One region of the Pseudocolwellia sp. G5-9 genome, then DNA from elsewhere that is predicted to be linked to it. Evidence: predicted binding sites of a transcription regulator. Region 1 holds the regulator's gene; the other holds the start of a gene.

Evidence for each region. The regulator FNR, encoded in region 1, switches genes on or off when oxygen is low (the NO sensors DNR and NnrR bind a similar motif). The targets are predictions, from matches to a motif close to TTGATCTAGATCAA.
Region 2: a site for FNR is predicted at 2,105-2,118, ahead of AC0L5Q_RS16555 (GbsR/MarR family transcriptional regulator). Genes of this name have one in related genera too.

Annotation. Positions count from the first base shown of each region.
Region 1 is NZ_CM147893.1:379,055-382,904, reverse strand. It holds gene AC0L5Q_RS01605 (heavy metal translocating P-type ATPase) at 1-1,547, shown strand, start outside; gene ccoS (cbb3-type cytochrome oxidase assembly protein CcoS) at 1,556-1,789, shown strand; gene AC0L5Q_RS01595 (sulfite exporter TauE/SafE family protein) at 1,789-2,448, shown strand; gene fnr (fumarate/nitrate reduction transcriptional regulator Fnr) at 2,508-3,236, shown strand; gene uspE (universal stress protein UspE) at 3,803-3,850, shown strand, end outside.
Region 2 is NZ_CM147893.1:3,812,535-3,816,384, reverse strand. It holds gene AC0L5Q_RS16560 (TonB-dependent receptor plug domain-containing protein) at 1-1,753, opposite strand, end outside; gene AC0L5Q_RS16555 (GbsR/MarR family transcriptional regulator) at 2,168-2,713, shown strand; gene AC0L5Q_RS16550 (cytochrome ubiquinol oxidase subunit I) at 2,848-3,850, shown strand, end outside.

The sequences.
Region 1 (3,850 bases):
CCTCTCATGTTTCGGCTAATTTACTCAAGCTAATGCCGATGACCGCAACCAAGCTTGTTTCTATCACTGACGATAAAGGCACAACTCAACAAGAAAAATTAATAGCCGCGAAACATTTAAAGAAGTTTGATCTTGTATTGATCAAGCCTGGTGAAACTGTACCTGCCGATGGCATGGTTATTTCAGGTACTAGCCAAATTAATGAATCGATGTTATCTGGTGAACAAACACCTGTTAACAAAAATATTGGCGATAATGTTTTAGCGGGTACCATTAACGGCGATGGTAATATTACGGTTGAAGTAAAAAAAGAAAATCAATATTCATTCTTAAACCAGATGATACGTTTAAGTGAATCGTCTCAAGCCCATAAACCTAAATTAGCCAAGCTTTCAGACAAAATAGCACAATATTTTGTCGCAACAATTTTACTTACCTCAATAGCAACGGCTATTTATTGGCAAATACACTTACCTGAAGAAGCCTTTTGGATAACGCTTTCGGTATTAGTGGCAACCTGCCCTTGTGCTTTATCGTTAGCCACACCAACCGCATTAACTTGCGCAACAGTTACACTAAATAATAAAGGTATCTTGATAAAGTCAGCCCACGTAATGGAAACCTTACCTAACGTTAATTGTTTTGCTTTTGATAAAACAGGCACGTTAACCACGGGTGAGTTTACTATCAGTAAGGTGGAATTATTTGATCGTGCGTTTAGCGAAAAACAAGTATTAGCTATTGCTGCTGGATTAGAATCTCACTCAGAACACCCTATCGCAAAAGCATTTATTAAACATAGAGACTTTTCTCTTAATGTCACCCAAATAGAAGTAACACCCAGTTCAGGCGTTTCAGGTAATTATCAAAACGAAACCTACCAAATAGGTAAACCCAGTTGGTTATTACCCACCCTACGTTTAGCCGATTCAGAAGCTAATGTGAATAATGCTCAATGCGTATTGGTAACAGGCGAACAACTTATCGCTGCCTTTTACCTAGAAGACAGTGTAAGAGATAACGCCGCTAGCTTAATTAAAAACTTGCATGACCAATCAATATCAACCTTAATGCTTTCAGGCGACAATAAAGCCGGTTGCGATAAAACACAGTCTGTTTTGCATTTATCTCAAGCTCACAGTAATTTAAGTGCTAAAAATAAAGTTGAGCTATTAAAAGCCAAACAAGTTGACCATATTGTTGCCATGGTGGGTGATGGTGTCAACGACACGCCTGTATTTAGCGCGGCTCATATAGCCATAGCCATGGGAAGTGGTACAGATATTGCGAAAAACGGCGCAGATATTATATTATTAAACAGTGATTTAACTAATATTACTGCGTTAAAACTCATTGCTCAAAAAACTAAAAAAATTATTTGGCAAAACTACTTATGGGCATTTGGTTATAATGCCTTAGTGTTGCCGTTAGCAATGGCTGGCTATATTACGCCTTACCTCGCAGTTATTGGTATGTCAGCCAGTTCCATATTGGTTGTGACTAACTCACTGCGCTTACTTAATATCAAAAAAGATACAAAAGGCTAATATATTCAATGAGCATAATTTACGTATTAATTCCTATCGCGGTACTATTAACGGCTATTGGCCTTTATCTTTTTTTCTGGGCAGTTAAAACAGAACAATTTGATGATCTTGAAAAACAAGGTTTAAGTATTTTGTTTGACGAAAATGACGATCAAGCAGCTGATAAAAATAAATCAACATCAGAATTAATATCAGAAAAGAATAAAAACACCAACGCATCAAATCAACCAAAAGATAGTTAATGAACATTGATTATTTTTCAGCCTTTATTATAGGCATTTTGGGATCTGGCCATTGCTTAGGAATGTGTGGTGGCATAACCTCAATGCTAACCTCTGCTCTACCTAAACATTCGTCGTACTCAAAAACACTTTTAGTTTTCAGTTATAATTTTGGTCGCATATTATCTTATACCCTAATTGGCGCAATAGTTGGTTTTACAGGTTCTGTCGCGGCTAAAAATCTTGGCGTACCTTTAGCTGGTTTACGCGTAATATCCGCTCTATTTCTTATATTTTTAGGACTTTATATTGGCCAATGGCTTATGTGGTTAAATAGAGTTGAACGCTTAGGTAAATTTATTTGGCAATATTTATCACCTTACTCCAAACGTTTAATACCTGTAGACTCACCACAAAAAGCCATAGGTTTAGGTGCGCTATGGGGCTGGTTGCCCTGTGGTTTAATTTATTCAATGCTAACATGGTCATTAGCTAGTGGCAGCGTAACTACGGGCGCATTAATTATGACTAGCTTTGGCTTAGGAACCCTACCAGCATTGCTTATTATGTCGTATAGCTTAATCAAAGCAAAAACGCTACTTAACCACCCCTTATTTAGAAAAACAATGGCAATAAGCCTTATCGGTTACGGTATTTATACCTTGTACTTGCTCGTTTAATCGATTGCATATAGATGAAGGTTAGAATATGATCCAAATCAATTAACCTTTGATTAAGTATGGACATTATGGAAAACAACAATTGCTCAGGAAAACAACACATCCATTGTCAAAACTGTAGTATTAGTGAATTATGCCTTCCATTTTCGTTAAACGAGCAAGAACTTAATACGCTTGATAATATTATTGACCGTAAAAAGCCTATCCATAAAGGTGAGCAAATTTTTCAAGACGGCGACGAAATGAAATCTCTTTATGCCATTCGTTCTGGTACATTTAAAACCTTTACCGTTAATGAGCAAGGAGAAGAACAAATTACAGGGTTTCATCTAGCAGGTGATTTATTAGGTTTTGACGCCATTGCCAATTCAGAACATCCTAGTTTTGCTAAAGCACTGGAAACATCAATGGTATGTGAAATTCCATACGACACGTTAGACTCTATTTCTAACACTATGCCAAAGCTTAAAAAACAAATATTAAAAATGATGAGCTCTGAAATTCGTTCAGATCATGAAATGCTTATGTTACTTAATCATAAAAATGCAGAGCAACGATTAGCAACTTTTATTAGTACGTTAAGTAAAAGATATCATGAACGAGGATTTTCTGCGTCTGAGTTTAGATTAACCATGACACGTGGCGATATAGGTAACTTTATTGGTTTAACGGTTGAAACGATTAGCCGCTTACTGAATAGGTTTCATAAAAATGGTTTAATCGATGTGAGTGGCAAACTGATTACCATTAAAAATATTGAAAAGCTTAACGAAGTTGCTTCACTGTAATTCGATATATACCCGTTACCAATCAAGAGGCTATTTCAGAGTGCTTGAGCGATATCAATTCAAGGCAACGCTTTGTGATAATGGTTACTCCCTTATGAAAAGCGTTGTTGATGAAGTGATTTTGCTCAAGCGCTTCTTCGATGGGTCTAAAACAATTTATGCTTCGTTATTAACTTTAGTCAGGTTCCTACACGGATGTAGGACATTAGGGTAACGCAGGAGCAGTTACCGAGAATAGCCATGACGTAAACTTAATGCCTTGCATACATGGATGTAGACCTTAGATTTTGTTTGGAACGTAAAATCTGTGCTTAAATTGTTTTTAGTTCCCACTGAAACCTGCATCTTGAATGATAACGGGTATAAACAACAGTAGTAAAAGGTACGTTATTATTACTGTTGTTAATCTCCGTAAAAGATCTATTTTAAATTTCATATTCCCCTCTTCATCAAGATATTATTAATTAAGAATATCTTGATGTAAAACAATTAAAAAACACTCGTTCATACACTATACTGATACTCATGGTATTATAAATACGAGCTAAATAATTGGGGACGATATTATGAAAAAGTATCAAAATATACTAACGGTTATTGATCCTACGACAGAC
Region 2 (3,850 bases), 1.4 Mb from region 1:
CTAAGCTATCAACACCTAAAGCGGATGGAAAATCTGAACCTGCTGTTGCAGTAAACGACGGTAACAATACGCCATCAGCACCTAAATTAGCAGTATAAGCCGTGTACGCACTTTGTTGAAGTGAAGGTGCTCTAAACCCCGTTGATACAACACTACGCAATGCAAAATTTTCAGTGATGTTAAAACGTGTTGATAATTTACCAATTAATTTATCACCTGCATCTGAAAAGTCTTCATAACGAAGGGCTGCACCCAAATTCCAATCTTCCATTAACTGTATTTCTGTATCTACATAAAAGGCATAACTATGTCTATCCGCACCGCTTGCTGCGTTAGGTCTTAATCCTGGATAGGCTTGAAAGCCACATTCTGCAAAAACTGAATCATCAATTACCGATGGAAACGCTACATCTTGGTTCGCAAGTCCACAAGCATACGAAGCTTCTTCACCAGCAACAATAGCATAATCTTCATCACGGTATTCCGCGCCAAAAGCGATATAAAGTGGTTCTGCTAAGCCTATTTCAATTAAGCCCGTAATATCAGCATTAAGGGTTAATTGATCGTACCTAAAGCCTCCTGAATAGCCTGAAGTAGGTCCAGCATTAGCGGCTATATCAGCATCAGTTGCACTAGGATTTAAGCTTAAGTATTCAGCAGCGTAAGAAGCATTAATCGTATTTGCAGAATGGAAGTCATATTCGTTTTGACCGTAAGTAGCTGAAACGTCATAGCTCCAATCGTCATTCATTTCACCGCGAACACCTACCGCTGTTGAAAGATCTTCAGCTTCGTTGTCTATTCTTGGTAAGAATCCATCCGCATACACTTGAGGTACGTTTTTAACAGCATCACCAAAGTCACGATAAAAACCATTACCTAAAGCGGTACGATTTGAAAAGCCACCAAAGGCATACAGTTCTATATCATTCAGTGGGATCATCGCATTATAAAAAACGGATCCAAATTCAGAAGCAGAGTTACCTTGGATCCAACGAACATCGTCAGATAATGTACCAGCAGGAGTGGTAGAACTACCGCCTGTATCTCGTTGCGCTCGGTTAGTACCATCAGCATCACGATATTCAGCAGAAAGGTTAATAAATCCGCCTTCAGTTCCAATATCAAAACCTGTATTTAAACCAAATGATACCGTGTCGCCATCGCCCTCACCTGTCGATCCCGCTTGAACAAAGCCAGTGGTTTCATTTGTACTATTTTTTAATTCTAAATTAATAACGCCAGCAATCGCATCTGAACCATATTGAGCTGCGGCACCATCACGTAAAATCTGTACATTTTTAAGAGCAGTCATAGGAATAGAGTTCATATCGGTTCCAGCCGCACCAGCACCTACTGTACCATTTAAACCAAAAATGGCTTGGTTATGACGACGCTTACCATTGATCAACACTAAAGTTTGATCAGGCTGAAGACCACGTAAAGTCGCAGGTCTAAATAAATCAGAACCATCAGAGACTTGTGTACGGCTAAAGTTAAACGACGGTGCACTGGCTTGTAAGCTTTGGCCTAACTCACTAAAACCCCCTTTAGTTAATGATTCGCCCGTAATAATATCAATAGGAGAAGTAGACTCAGTTGCTGTGCGCGTTGAAACCCTTGAACCTAATATAGCGATGGTTTCAACTTCTTCTTCAGTTTCAACCGCTGGTGTTTGTGCTAAAGCAGGTAAACCGACAAATGAACTACTTAATGCAAGCGAAATTGCATGTAAATGGAATTTTTTTTTCATGTGAGTGCTCTTTGTTTGAGAATTTTTTGAGGGATGTTTTTATTGGCGCTATTCTAACGACTCCCTTAATTTGATGCAAAAGACTTAAGCTAAATAACCTAAGTTTTAGTTCTTCAGCAGCTCATATACCCGTTACCAATCAAGATACGTATTTCAGAGCGCTTGAGCGATATCAATTCAAGGCAATGCTTTGTAATAATGGTTGTTCCTTATAAAAAGGATTAACGAAGAAGTGATTTTGCTCAAGCGCTTCTTCGATGGGTCTAAATGACTTATGTACTAGCACTTTTAAAACTAACCTCATATTCCTTAACTCACCTTCAAATAAATTAAAAAATATTCAAATAAATATTGATTTAAATCAACAAAGGTTTAAACTTTCAGAAAATACTGAAACTTCAGAAAATACATATCATGATAATGACAGATAAAATAGAATCGTTTGTAATGCACTGTGGAGAAATGGGCAGTCGCTGGGGGTTTAACCGTACTGTTGGTCAAATGTATGGCTTGCTTGTGATTAGCCAAGAACCTTTAAGCGCAGTACAAATTTCTGAAGCGTTAAATATTTCTCGTGGCAATGTCAGCATGGGTATTAAAGAACTGCAATCGTGGCGATTAGTTCAGGTGCAGCATAAGCCAAAAGATCGCAAAGAGTATTACTCTCCTGCTGGTTCTATTTGGGAAATGGCTATACGTGTATTTGAAGAACGTCGTAAACGCGAAGTTGACCCAACCTTATCTTTATTACGCGATAATTTATTAAACGAACCCGCTAATAAAGAAGAGCAATATGCACAAGTAAAAATGCATGAAATACATGAATTGCTTGAAACTATTACTCATTGGGCAAGTGAACTACAAAGTATGAGTCCAGAAAAATTGAATACTTTAATGAAGCTGGGCGCAGGCGTAAGTAAAGTAATTGATATTAAAGATAAATTACTTAAGAGCAATTAATAAGTTTTAATTTTATAGCACAACCAAGCCGATTAACCTCCCTTATCGCTATTGGCTACAAAGCCATAGCGATCTTTTTACACATATTTTAACAACGGCCCACAGCGAGCTGCATAGGGCTAATGGAGTAAAAAATGTTAGATACTTTGATTTTATCTCGCATTCAATTTGCAACTAATATCAGTTTTCATATTCTATTTCCCGTTATCACTATCGCATTAAGTTGGTTCTTACTTTTTTTCAAAGTACGATTTGTCCAAACGAATGATCCAGTTTGGATGCGAGCCTATCGCTTTTGGGTAAAAATATTTGCTCTAACTTTCGCTCTTGGCGTGGTAAGTGGCATTACCATGTCATTCCAGTTTGGTACTAACTGGCCAAAATTTATGGAAACTGTCGGTAATATTGCAGGTCCATTATTAGGTTATGAAGTGCTAACCGCTTTCTTTTTAGAGGCTGGTTTTCTAGGCATTATGCTATTTGGTATTAATCGCGTATCACCATTAGTTCATACCCTTTCTACCTTTATTGTTGCTTTTGGTACTACGTTATCAGCCTTTTGGATTTTAGCGCTTAACTCTTGGATGCATACACCGCAAGGTTACGAAATGCGTGATGGAGTTGCTTTTCCTATTGATTGGTTGGCCATTATTTTTAATCCATCATTCCCATATCGATTTACACATATGCTGATTGCCTCAGGGTTAACGGCTGCATTTTTAATTGCGGGCATCAGTGCGTATCGTTTATTAAAAGGTGACGACAAACGCGCACCTAAACTTACCTTAAAAATAGCTTTAACGGTGGCAGCTATTTTAGCGCCAACACAGGCATTAGTAGGGGATTTTCACGGATTAAATACTTTAGAACATCAACCACAAAAAATAGCGGCAATGGAAGGTATTTGGCATACAGAAAAAGGCGCCCCCTTGTTACTTTTCGCCTTACCTGATGCCGTAGAAAAAACTAACCATTTTGAAATAGGCATTCCCAATATGGCTAGCCTGATTTTAACTCATGACTTAAATGGTGAGATCAAGGGCTTAAACGAGTTTGAAGGTAACCATCCGCCTGTTATGCCAGTGTTCTTCTCTTTCCGCATTATGGTTGGCCTCGGCTTTCTGATGTTATTTGTTG